Regions from separate parts of the Streptomyces sp. NBC_00984 genome, predicted to be linked through region 1. Evidence: riboswitches for the same ligand, from Rfam matches in the RefSeq annotation. Region 1 holds a riboswitch; each other region holds the start of a gene.

Region 1 (4,205 bases):
CAGCAGCGCCAGGAAGGCCGTCCCCACGACCACGGTCGGCAGGACGAACGGCACCGTGACGACCGCCCGCAGCAGTTGTTTGCCGGGGAAGTCGAAGCGGGCGAAGACATAGGCGCCGGGCAGTGCGATCAGCAGGGTCAGCGCGGTCGAGGCGAGCGCCTGCCAGCTGGTGAACCAGAGGACGTCGCGGATGTCCGGCCGGGTCAGCACCTCGCCGATCCGGCCGAACTGCCAGACACCGTCCGCTTTCAGCCCACGGCCGACGATCGCGGCGACGGGGTAGGCGAAGAACAGCGCGAAGAACGCGACGGGCACGGCCATCAGGCCGAGCCGCACCGCGCTCGCGCGCCGGGCCTTCGCACGGGCCGACCGCGCGTGCACCGACCGGTCCCGAGGAGCCTTCCCGCCCTCGCCGTTCCCGCCGTTCCCGCTCGCGTCCGGTCCGCGTACGGGACTCTTCGTTACTTCACTACGAGCGAGGACCACGACTGGACCCACTGCTCACGGTTCTTGGCGATCAGGTCCGGGGCGACGGTCGTCGGCCGGTCCACCGTCGCGCCGAACTTCGTGAAGAGCTCCGGCAGCTTCGCGTCCTTGGCGACCGGATTCACGAACATGTTGAGCGGCATGTCCTCCTGGAACCTCTTGCTGATCAGGAAGTCCAGCAGGGCCTTGCCGCCCGCCTCGTTCTTCGCGCCCTTCAGCAGGCCCGCGAACTCGGTCTGGCGGAAGCAGGTCCCGGTGGCGACGCCGGTCGGCGCCTTCGCCGGCTGCGGCTTCGCGTACAGCACCTCGACGGGCGGGCTGGAGGCGTACGAGACGACGAGCGGCCGGTCGGCCTTGGCCTTCTTGCCGCCCGCGGAGCCGGAGAACTCCTCGTTGTACGCCTGCTCCCAGCCGTCGACGACCTTGACGCCGTTGCTCTCCAGCTTCTTCCAGTAGTCCTGGTAGCCCTTCTCCCCGTACGTGGCGATGGTGCCGAGGAGGAAGCCGAGGCCGGGCGACGAGGTCCCGGCGTTCTCGGTGACGAGAAGGTCCTTGTACGCGGGCTTCGCCAGGTCGTCGAAGGACTGCGGCGGCGCGAGCCTCTTGTCGGCGAAGTACTTCTTGTCGTAGTTGACGCAGATGTCGCCGGTGTCGATCGGGGTGACCCGGTGCCGGTCCGCGTCGAGCCGGGTGTCTGCCGCGACCCGGTCGATGCCCTTCGCCTCGTACGGCGTGAAGAGCCCGCTGTCGAGGGCGCGGGAGAGCAGCGTGTTGTCGACGCCGAAGAACACGTCGCCGCGCGGGGAGCCCTTGGTCAGGATCTCCTGGTTGAGCGCGACACCCGCGTCACCGCTCTTCAGCACCTTGACGGTGTAGCCGGTCTCCTTGGTGAACTCCTTCAGTACGTCCTTGGAGGCGTTGAAGGAGTCATGGCTGACGAGGGTCACGGTCTTGGAGCCCGAGCCCTTCGTGCCGCCGGAACCGGAGGCCGAGTCGTCGGAACTCCCGCACCCGGCGAGTGCGGTGGCGCCGAGTGCGGCGGCGACGGCCGATGCCGCGAGCTGCCTGGTCCTGCGCGTGGTGCTCATTGTGGATTCCTCCTGGGTTTTGGCCAGGAAGAGACGCGGCCCCACCCGCGAAAAGCGGGCAGGGCACAACAGCATGAGTTGATGACCGAACTTCCTACCCGGAATGACCCGGGCGAGGTTCAGAGGGTCTGCGGCCGACCTGTCCTCGGTGCCGCACTCTCAGCGCTGTGGCGCTCCCCTGTCGGAATATGAAGTTGATTTCAGGGCCAGGCTACACGGGCCTCGGCGCCTGTCCGGGAGTGGCCTCAGCGCTCGGCCGCCGCCAGCTGCCCGCAGGCCCCGTCGATCTCCTGGCCGCGGGTGTCCCGCACAGTCACCGGCACCCCGTGGGCCGCGATCGCCTCGACGAACGCCTTCTCGTCCTCGGGGCGCGAGGCGGTCCACTTGGAACCGGGCGTGGGGTTCAGCGGGATCAGGTTGACGTGGACCCGCTTGCCCTTGAGGAGCCGGCCGAGCCGGTCACCGCGCCACGCCTGGTCGTTGATGTCACGGATCAGCGCGTACTCGATGGAGATGCGGCGACCGGACTTCTCCGCGTACTCCCATGCGGCGTCCAGCACCTCGCCCACCTTCCACCGTGTGTTCACGGGAACGAGGGTGTCGCGCAGCTCGTCGTCCGGCGCGTGCAGCGAGACGGCGAGACGGCACTTGAAGCCTTCGTCCGCGAAGCGGAGCATCGCGGGCACCAGGCCCACGGTGGAGACGGTGATCCCGCGCTGCGAGAGCCCCAGCCCGTCCGGCTCGGGGTCGGTCAGCCGGCGGATCGCGCCGACCACCCTGTTGTAGTTGGCGAGCGGCTCGCCCATGCCCATGAAGACGATGTTGGAGAGCCGCGCCGGACCGCCGGGAACCTCCCCGTCGCGCAGCGCCCGCATCCCGTCGACGATCTGGTGGACGATCTCGGCGGTCGACAGATTGCGGTCGAGACCGGCCTGCCCCGTCGCGCAGAACGGGCAGTTCATCCCGCATCCCGCCTGAGAGGAGATGCACATCGTCACCCGCTCCGGGTAGCGCATCAGGACGGACTCGACGAGCGTCCCGTCGTGCAGCTTCCAGAGCGTCTTGCGGGTGGTGTCGTCGTCACAGCTGATGTGGCGGACCACCGACATCAGGTCGGGGAACATCGCCTCGGCGAGCTTGTCCCGCGATCCGGCCGGGATATTGGTCCACTCGGCCGGGTCGTGCGCGTACCGCGCGAAGTAATGCTGCGAGAGCTGCTGGGCGCGGAACGGCTTCTCGCCGATCGCGGCGACGGCTTCCTTGCGCTCGGCGGGCGTGAGGTCGGCGAGGTGCCGCGGCGGCTTCTTGGCTCCGCGGGGCGCGACGAAAGTGAGTTCTCCGGGCTTAGGCATGGTCCATCCAGTGTCGCAGACAGAACAGTGAGGGCCCGCCGTCCTGTGGACAGCGGGCCCTCACTCGTAAAATCCCAGGTCAGGGGCCTGACCTCAGCCGGAGCCGACGAACAGCACCAGCAGCAGCCAGACCACCGGGGCGGTCGGCAGCAGCGAGTCCAGCCGGTCCATGATGCCGCCGTGCCCCGGCAGCAGCGTGCCCATGTCCTTGATCCCGAGGTCCCGCTTGATCATCGACTCGCCCAGGTCACCGAGGGTGGCGCTGGCCGCGACCGCGAGCCCGAGCAGCAGCCCCTGCCACCAGGCACCGCCGTCGATCAGGAACTGCATGCACAGCGCTCCGGCGACCATCGCGAAGGCGACGGCCCCGAACAGGCCCTCCCGGGTCTTTCCGGGGCTGATGCGCGGCGCGAGCTTGTGCTTCCCGAAGCGCCAGCCGACGGCGTACGCGCCCGTGTCGCTGACCACGGTCAGCAGCAGGAAGGTGAGCACCCGCTGCGGCCCGTCGTCGGCGGTCAGGAGCATGGCGACGAACGTGGCGAGGAACGGTACGTAGAACGCCGCGAACACACCGGCCGTCACGTCCTTGAGGTAGCCCTCGGGCGGCTCGGTCATCCGCCAGACGAGCACCGCCAGCGCGGTCAGCGCCATCGCCGCCCAGGCGCCTTCGGCACCCTGCGCGTAACCGGCGACCACCATCGCCGCGCCACCCACCGCCAGCGGGATGAGCGGTGCCTTGATGCCCTTGCGCTCCTGGAGCCGGGAGGTCAGCTCCCACAGGCCCACGACGACGGCGACGGCGATCACACCGACGAAGACGGCCTTCACGATGAACAGCGAGGCAACGATGACGGCGCCGAGCCCCACACCGACCCCTATGGCAGCTCGCAGATCACGGCCCGCACGTTTCTTCTGCGGGGGCGGCGGCGCGGTGGACATGGGCTCCTGCGGCTTCTCGTCACGGAACAGGGGGCGGCCGCTCAGGCGTCCGGCCCCCTGGTCCCGGTCATCACGGTCGTCAGCGTCTCTACCGTCGGGATCGTCCGGCACGATGGGCATGGGCCGAGTCTGCTGGGCGTCATGCACATCGTAAGCAGGACCCGCCGGAGCAGCCCGCATCTCGGGCGCACTCCAATGGCCGGCTCCCTGCGGGGCGCCCCAGGAAGAGTCGTTCATCAGACTTCGAGCAGCTCGGCTTCCTTGTGCTTGAGCAGCTCGTCGACCTGCGCGACGTACTTCGCGGTGGTGTCGTCGAGCTCCTTCTCGGCGCGACGCACCT
Region 2 (4,205 bases), 4.1 Mb from region 1:
CATCGACGCGGTAGCGGCCGTCGAGCAGCTGCCCGACAAGAGGGTCCTGGAGGGTCGTATCCACGCAGGCGAGTCTACGAGCCGCCACGGACACGGCCCACGGGCCGGGGCACTCCCGGGGCCGTACTGCAGCCGAGCCGTGACAGGAACATGCGCTGTCCGCCGTACCGGCGGCTCAGAAGGCCGGGCGCTCCGGGTCCAGCACCGCGCGCCCCTCCACCGGCGACGACGCCTCGGCGAAGTGGCGGCGCGGAATCCGGCCGGCCCGGTACGCCAGCCGCCCGCCCGCCACCGCGTGCCGCATCGCCGTGGCCATCAGCTCGGGCTCCTGGGCCCGGGTCACCGCGGACGCCAGCATCACCGCCGCGCACCCCAGCTCCATCGCGAGCGCCGCGTCGGAGGCCGTCCCGGCGCCCGCGTCGAGGATCACCGGCACCCGGGCCTGCTCGACGATCAGCTGGAAGTTGTGCGGATTGCGGATGCCGAGCCCGGAGCCGATGGGGGAGCCGAGCGGCATGACCGCCGCGCACCCCACGTCCTGGAGCCTGCGGGCCAGCACCGGGTCGTCATTGGTGTACGGCAGCACGGTGAAGCCGTCGTCCACCAGGATCTCCGCGGCGTCCAGCAGCTCGATCGGGTCGGGCAGCAGGGTCCGCTCGTCGGCCACCACCTCCAGCTTGATCCAGTCGGTGCCGAGCGCCTCGCGGGCCAGCCGGGCGGTCAGCACGGCCTCGCCCGCGGTGAAGCAGCCCGCCGTGTTGGGCAGGACGCGGATGGAGAGCCGCCGCAGGACGGAGAGCACCGAGCCCTGCACGGTCGGGTCGAGGCGGCGCATCGCGACGGTGGTCAGCTCGGTGCCGGACGCGGTCAGGGAGCGCTCCAGCACGTCGAGGCTCGGCGCCCCGCCCGTGCCCATGATCAGCCGGGAGCCGAACGTGGTGTCGCCGAGGGCGAAGAGGTCGTCCGCCATGGTCAGCCTCCCTGGACCGCGGTCAGGACCTCGACGCGGTCCCCGTCGCGGAGTGCGGCGGCCGACCACTGGCCGCGCGGTACGACGGTCTCGTTGACGGCGGCCGCGACGCCGGAGCGCGCGGCGGTCAGGGTGGCGACCAGGGCGTCCAGGGTGGTGCCCGCGGCGAGGAGCCGCACCTCGCCGTTCACGGACACGGACACGGAGGGGGGTACGGGCTCGGCGGTCATGCGGGCTGCTCCTGACGTACGGGGGCGGCGGCGGACGAGAAACGGCGCGGGGTGAAGGGACGGGCCGGCTCGGGCGGCTCGCCGCCGGTGAGGAGCTCCGCCATGACGTCACCGGTGATGGGGGTGAGCAGCACCCCGTTGCGGTGGTGGCCGGTGGCGAGATGGAGGCCGGGCAGGGCGGTGGGGCCGAGCAGCGGGGCGTTGTCGGGGGAGGCGGGGCGCAGGCCGGCCAGGGTCTCGGTGAGCGGCAGCTCGGTGATGCCGGGTACCAGCTCGTGGGCGTCCCGCAGCAGCTCGTAGACGCCGCCCGCGGTGACGGTGGTGTCCCAGCCCAGCTCCTCGCTGGTGGCACCGACGACCAGTTCGCCGTTCTCGCGCGGCACCAGATAGACATGGCTGCCCCGGACCACGGCCCGTACCGTCCGGCTCAGGAACGGTGCGTACGGGGCCGGCACGGTCAGCCGCAGCACCTGGCCCTTCACCGGCCGGACCGGCGGCACGACCTCGTCCGGCAGCCCCGGCAGCCGGCCACTGAGGCTGCCCGCGGCGAGCACGACCTGGTCGGCCGCGAGCTCCGTGCCCCCGGCGAGCACCGCTCCGGCGGCCCGGTCGCCCACCACGCTCAGGCGCTCCACCCAGCCGCGGTGGAAGACCACCCCGGCCCGCTCGCAGGCGGTCAGCAGGGCGGCGGCCAGCCGGCGGGGATCGATCTGGTGGTCGCCGTCGACCCGCAGACCGCCGCGGACACCCGGCGCGAGCATCGGCTCCAGCCGGCGGCACTCACGGCCGGTGAGCCACTCCGACTCCAGGCCCGAACGCCGCTGCAGGGCGTGCAGGTCCCGCAGATGGGCGCGGTCGTCGGAGTCCAGCGCGACGGCCAGGGTGCCGCAGGCGCGGAAGCCGGTCTCCTGCCCGCTCGCCGCCTCCAGCTCGGCCGCGAAGGCCGGATAACGGGCGGCGGAGGCGACGTTGAGGCCCAGCAGGAGCTGTTCGCCGTAGTGGAGTTCGGTGACGGCGGCCAGCATGCCGGCCGCCACCCGGGCGGCCCCGCCACCCGGTTCGGGGTCGGCGACCGCGGTGCGCAGCCCGCGTTGCGCGGCCCGCCAGGCGGTCACCAGGCCGATGATCCCGCCCCCGATGACCAGGACATCGGATCCGTTTCCGTTCCGAGAAGAACGCATGGGCTTCCAGCCCCTCCCTTCGCCGGCATGACCCGGATCAGGTTCGTACGGTCGGAGGCCGCCCAGCCTCCCTCTCAGCCCGGTGCGTCCGGGCTCCCGCGAGTGCTTTACGTCGGCCACCTTAACCCCGGCCACCCGGCCCGGTAAGGGAGCAGCCGCCGTGGCCCGTCCGCTCGACGGACTCGTCCTTCACCGGTGGCCGGCCGGACGCCCGGCCGGATCGGCACCCGGACCGGCGACACCCTCGCTTCCACCCCGTGGGAGTCGCGGGAGAGCGGCGGGACGAGCACGGTCGGAGAACACACCCTTTCCTGACGATCTATCAGGTGCTTAAGGTGTACGGGTGAGCGAGCAGCAGCAGTCGGAACAGCCGGAACGGCGGGCGGGACGCCGCGTCGTCATCGTCGGTGCGGGCATGGCCGGGGTGCAGACCGCGGTGGCCCTGCGGGAGCAGGGCTTCACCGGCCCCGTCACCCTGATCGGCGCCGAACCGCATCAGCCCTACGACCGGCCTCCGCTGTCCAAGGCGGTGCTCCTCGGCAAGGCCGAGGACTCCGCCTTCGACATCGACTTCGAGGCGCTGGAGATCGATCTGCGACTGGGCCGCGACGTCACCGGTGTGCGGCCCGCGGCGCATGAGCTGGACACCCCGTCGGGACCCGTCCCCTACGACGTCCTGGTGATCGCGACCGGTGCCGAACCGGTCGTCCTGCCCGGGTCCGAGGGCGTTCCCGGCGTCCATCTGCTGCGCACCCTCGACGACGCGGCACGACTGCGGCCGGTCCTCGACGAGCAGCACGGCGTCGTGGTCGTCGGCGCGGGCTGGATCGGTGCCGAGTTCGCCACCGCGGCCCGCGCCGCGGGCTGCGCGGTCACCGTCGTCGAGGCCGCCGACCGGCCCCTCGCGGGCGCGATGCCCGCGGAGGTCGCCGCCCCGATGGCCGCCTGGTACGCGGAGAGCGGCGCCGAACTCCTCACCGGAGCCCGGGTCGCCCGCATCGAGCCGGGCCGGGTGGTCCTCGCGGACGGCCGTACGGTCCCGGCCGGAGCGGTCGTCGTCGGAATCGGCGCCCGGCCCGCCACCGGCTGGCTGGCCGGCTCCGGCATCGCGCTCGGCCCCGACGGATCGGTGACCGCCGACGGGGCGCTGCGCACCTCTCTGCCCGATGTGTACGCGGTCGGCGACTGTGCCTCGTTCCCCTCCGCCCGGTACGGCGAACGCCTGCTCGTCCACCACTGGGACAACGCGCTCCAGGGCCCGCGCACCGCCGCCGCCAACATCATCGGGGCAGTCGCCGCCGACGGCCCGGCGCCGATGACCTACGACCCCGTGCCGTACTTCTGGTCCGAGCAGTTCGACCGGTTCGTGCAGTACGCGGGCCACCACGGGAGCGCCGACACCTTGCTGTGGCGCGGCGATCCGGCCGCAGCCGCCTGGTCGGTGTGCTGGCTGCGCGAGGGCGTGCTGGTCGCGGTTCTCGCCGTCGGCCGGCCGCGCGATCTGGCGCAGGGGCGCAAGCTCATCGAGGTGGGGGCGCGGCTCGATCCGGCGCGGGCCGGTGACCCCTCCGTACCGCTGAAGTCGGCGATCCGTCAGTAGGCGTACGGAAAGCGGACGTTGGCGTCCGACATGTGGGCTCCCCCTTGGAGGCGGGCGGAAATTAGTGCACTGTGCATCTTTTGGATTGCTCATTTCACACTCTTCGAAGGATGCGCATGTTCCGGCACAGATGGGCCCGCGCGCTGCGCGGAATCTCCATGGCCTCGGCGTCGATCGCCCTCGTCGGTGGCGCACTCGCCGCCCCGGCGTACGCGGGCGCCACC
Region 3 (4,205 bases), 2.0 Mb from region 1:
GCTCCCCGCAGTCGAACAACTACGTGGCGAAGTGGCCAACCTCTTGCGTTCGCTCGTGTTCTCTATCAGTATCTGAAAAATCACTCCTTGTGATCTGCTATCGCGTGCACCACGATGGCGTCAATAGGGCCACGGGGGATCATTCCTGGCCAGATTCATCTACTGCGGGGTTGAACGATGCGCGAGTCGGTTCAAGCTGAGGTCATGATGAGCTTCCTCGTCTCCGAGGAGCTCTCTTTCCGGATCCCGGTGGAGCTCCGGTACGAGGTCTGCGATCCGTATGCGATCCGGATGACCTTCCATCTGCCCGGTGACGCCCCCGTCACCTGGGCATTCGGCCGTGAGCTGCTGCTCGACGGCCTCAACAGCCCCAGTGGTGACGGTGATGTGCACATCGGACCCACCGAGCCCGAGGGGCTTTCCGACGTACATATCCGGCTCCAGGTCGGCGAGGACCGGGCCCTCTTCAGGGCCGGTACGGCACCACTTGTGGCGTTTCTCGACCGGACCGACAAGCTTGTGCCGCTTGGGCAGGAGTGCACGCTGGGTGACTTCGAGGGCAACCTGGAGGACGCCCTGGGCCGGATCCTTGCCGAGGAACAGAACGCCGGCTGACAAGAACGGCGCCGCCGACCGGCTCGCCGGTCGAACACGGTACCTGCCGAATGGGTGAATTGTTCACCTGACGGAGACGTTCAAGGCTTCGTCCTACGACGACGGCCTTTCCCGGCCCGTACGGGTGCCGAAGCTCCGGCTTCCGCGCCGAGCCCTGTGCGGTCCGCGGAGACGACCAGCGCAGCGAGCACCGTCGTCACCGGCACCGAGGCGACCAGTCCGATCGAGCCGACCAGCGTTCGTATGATCTCCTCCGCCACCAGCTCGCTGTTGGCCACCGTCCCCACGCTGCTCTGCGCGATGGAGAACAGCAGCAGCAACGGCATTGCGGCGCCCGCGTAGGCGAGCACCAGCGTATTGACGACCGAGGCGATGTGGTCCCGTCCGATCCTGATGCCTGCCCGGTAGAGGCCCCGCACACCCAACGTCGGGTTCGCCTGGTGCAGTTCCCAGACCGCCGATGTCTGGGTCACGGTCACATCGTCGAGGACGCCGAGCGAACCGATGATGACACCGGCCAGCAGCAGACCGCTCATGTCGATGTGCGGGTACAGGCCGTGGATGAGGCCGGTGTTGTCGTCGGTGTTGCCGGTCAGGCTCGCCCAGCCGATGAAGAGCGATCCGAGCAGCCCGATCAGCAGCAGCGAGATCAGCGTGCCGATCACCGCGACCGAGGTGCGGGCGGTCAGGCCGTGGCACGTGTAGAGCGCGATCAGCATGATCGCGCTGGCCCCGACCACCGCGACGAGCAGCGGATTCGAGCCCTGGAGAATGGCCGGGAGGATGAACAGGGTCAGCACGGCGAAGGACACGGCGAGCGCGACCAGCGCCATCACCCCGCGCATGCGGCCCACCGCGACCACGACCAGGGCGAAGATCCCGGCCAGCAGGGCCATCGGGAACTTCCGGTTCACGTCCGTCACCGAATACTGCAGATCATGGGGCGCGTCGGGGGCGTACGCCACGACCACGCCCTGACCCTCGCGCAACTGGCGCGGTGCGTCCGGCGGGACGACCTCGGTGAAGGTCCGGCCCTTGTCGTGACCGGTCGTCACCTCGATCGTGGACTTCTTGCACAGTCCCTTTCCGCTTCCCGAGGGCGGTGAGGTGTCCCCGCCGACGGGCATCTGGACCACGTTCACGTCCTTGCAGCCCACCATGTCGACATTCACCACCTTTCCCTGCTGGGTCTGCCGGTCGAATCCGACGCCGGTCCGCTCGTGCGGCGGCGCACCACCCGGCCAGAGCGCCACCAGACCGACGACGACGGCGGTGGCGAACGGGATCAGTACGGCCGCGATGACCTTGCGCAGATGTTTGGAGACGGGCGCGGCAGGGCCGTGGCTGTGCGAGTGGCCGTGCTGATGGCCCTGCGGTTCATGCTCGATATCGAGGGACGTCACCGGCCGATCATCGCAAGAAGGGACGGGCCCTCTGTTCATTACGCCGGACGGGGCGCTAGCGTGGAGGAACCTTTGCACACGCGGGAGCTCGGAGCACCGGGCTGAGAGGGCGCTGATATCCGTACGTCCGTACGGGACAGGCTGCGCCGACCGCCGAACCTGTTACCGGGTAATGCCGGCGTAGGGAGTAGGTCTCATGACCACAGCGGACGCACGCACGCCTGCCTCGAACCAGAGCGACGAGGCCGGGAAGTCCATCGGCTGGCACAAGGGGTACGTCCAGGGCTCGCGCCCGGACCTCCGGGTGCCGGTCCGTCAGGTGCACCTCACCAACGGCAAGGACGTGACGCTGTACGACACGTCGGGGCCGTACACCGATCCCACCGTCGAGACCGATGTCCGCCGCGGGCTCGCACCGCTGCGGGAGAACTGGATCGTCGCCCGCGGTGACACCGAGGAGTATCCGGGCCGCCCCGCCCGCCCCGAGGACGACGGGCTCAAGCACACCTCGCCGCGCGGTGGACTGCGCAACCTCGACGCGGTCTTCCCCGGCCGCCCGCGCCTGCCGCGCCGCAGCCGGGACGGGCAGCCGGTGACCCAGCTCGCGTACGCCCGCCGGGGCGAGATCACCCCGGAGATGGAGTACGTGGCCATCCGGGAGAACGTCGAGCCCGAGGTGGTGCGCGAGGAGATCGCGGCCGGCCGGGCCGTGCTGCCGGCCAACGTCAACCACCCCGAGATCGAGCCGATGATCATCGGCAAGCGGTTCCTGGTGAAGGTCAATGCCAACATCGGCAACTCCGCGGTGACGTCCTCCATCGAGGAGGAGGTGGAGAAGATGACGTGGGCGACGCGCTGGGGCGCCGACACCGTCATGGATCTGTCCACCGGCCGCAACATTCACACCACCCGTGAGTGGGTTCTGCGCAATTCACCCGTGCCGATCGGCACGGTTCCGCTCTACCAGGCCCTTGAAAAGGTCGACGGCCGGGCGGAGGAACTGACGTGGGAGATCTACAAGGACACCGTCATCGAACAGGCCGAGCAGGGCGTCGACTACATGACGGTCCACGCCGGCGTGCGCCTGCCGTACGTACCGCTGACCGCCCGCCGCAAGACCGGCATCGTTTCCCGCGGCGGCTCGATCATGGCGGCGTGGTGCCTCGCGCACCACAAGGAGTCCTTCCTGTACGAGCACTTCGAGGAGCTCTGCGAGATCCTCGCGACCTACGACGTGACGTACTCGCTGGGCGACGGGCTGCGTCCCGGCTCGATCGCCGACGCCAATGACGAGGCCCAGTTCGCCGAACTGCGCACGCTCGGCGAGCTGAACACGGTCGCCAAGCGGTTCGGCGTCCAGACCATGATCGAGGGGCCGGGCCATGTCCCGATGCACAAGATCAAGGAGAACATCGACCTTCAGCAGGAGATCTGCGAGGAGGCGCCGTTCTACACGCTCGGCCCGCTGACCACCGATGTCGCTCCGGCGTACGACCACATCACCTCGGGCATCGGCGCGGCGATGATCGCGTGGTGGGGGACGGCGATGCTCTGCTACGTCACGCCGAAGGAGCACCTCGGCCTGCCCAACCGGGACGATGTGAAGACCGGCGTCATCACCTACAAGATCGCGGCGCATGCGGCGGACCTCGCCAAGGGGCACCCGGGGGCGCAGGACTGGGACGACGCCCTCTCCGACGCCCGTTTCGAGTTCCGCTGGGAGGACCAGTTCAATCTGGCTCTCGACCCGGACACCGCACGGGAGTTCCACGACGAGACACTGCCCGCCGAGCCGGCGAAGACGGCGCACTTCTGCTCGATGTGCGGTCCGAAGTTCTGTTCGATGAAGATCTCCCAGGACATCCGGCGCGAGCACGGCGGTTCGCAGACGGAGATCGAGGCGGGCATGGCGGAGAAGTCCAAGGAGTTCGCGGCGGCCGGCAACCGGGTCTATCTGCCGATTGCGGACTGACCGTATCCGGGAGGAGGTATCGCCCCGGGGACTCCTGTCTCCGGGGCGACCGCTCCTGCCGTCCGGCCGGTGTGTGGGCCCGGTCAGTCCAGTTCGTGCTCGGGACCGCCGAAGTCGGGGCTGGTGAAGTCCGGTGAGGTGAACGTCGGGCGGGGGCCCGCCGGGCCGTCGTCCGGGCTGGAGAAGTCCGGCCGGCTGTAGCCGATCTTCGGGAT

What was found. A riboswitch is a leader RNA that binds a small molecule or an ion and turns the genes downstream of it on or off. The one in region 1 is predicted to bind thiamine pyrophosphate.
Region 2: it holds a riboswitch for thiamine pyrophosphate, as region 1 does, so the genes downstream of both, thiO (glycine oxidase ThiO) here and OG520_RS10720 (thiamine ABC transporter substrate binding subunit) in region 1, are expected to answer to the same signal.
Region 3: it holds a riboswitch for thiamine pyrophosphate, as region 1 does, so the genes downstream of both, thiC (phosphomethylpyrimidine synthase ThiC) here and OG520_RS10720 (thiamine ABC transporter substrate binding subunit) in region 1, are expected to answer to the same signal.

What each region holds. Positions count from the first base shown of each region.
Region 1 covers NZ_CP108734.1:2,521,901-2,526,105, forward strand. Annotated here, with positions in the region: gene OG520_RS10715 (ABC transporter permease) at 1-321, opposite strand, end outside; gene OG520_RS10720 (thiamine ABC transporter substrate binding subunit) at 462-1,574, opposite strand; TPP riboswitch at 1,648-1,764, opposite strand; gene rlmN (23S rRNA (adenine(2503)-C(2))-methyltransferase RlmN) at 1,820-2,926, opposite strand; gene OG520_RS10730 (phosphatidate cytidylyltransferase) at 3,020-4,102, opposite strand; gene frr (ribosome recycling factor) at 4,102-4,205, opposite strand, start outside.
Region 2 covers NZ_CP108734.1:6,626,976-6,631,180, forward strand. Annotated here, with positions in the region: gene pknB (Stk1 family PASTA domain-containing Ser/Thr kinase) at 1-64, opposite strand, end outside; gene OG520_RS29620 (thiazole synthase) at 176-970, opposite strand; gene thiS (sulfur carrier protein ThiS) at 973-1,200, opposite strand; gene thiO (glycine oxidase ThiO) at 1,197-2,381, opposite strand; TPP riboswitch at 2,379-2,491, opposite strand; gene OG520_RS29635 (NAD(P)/FAD-dependent oxidoreductase) at 2,725-3,981, shown strand; gene OG520_RS29640 (peptide-N4-asparagine amidase) at 4,098-4,205, shown strand, end outside.
Region 3 covers NZ_CP108734.1:4,523,409-4,527,613, reverse strand. Annotated here, with positions in the region: gene OG520_RS20090 (IclR family transcriptional regulator) at 1-76, shown strand, start outside; gene OG520_RS20085 (SsgA family sporulation/cell division regulator) at 178-615, shown strand; gene OG520_RS20080 (YibE/F family protein) at 696-2,057, opposite strand; TPP riboswitch at 2,089-2,222, shown strand; gene thiC (phosphomethylpyrimidine synthase ThiC) at 2,215-3,990, shown strand; gene OG520_RS20070 (hypothetical protein) at 4,074-4,205, opposite strand, start outside.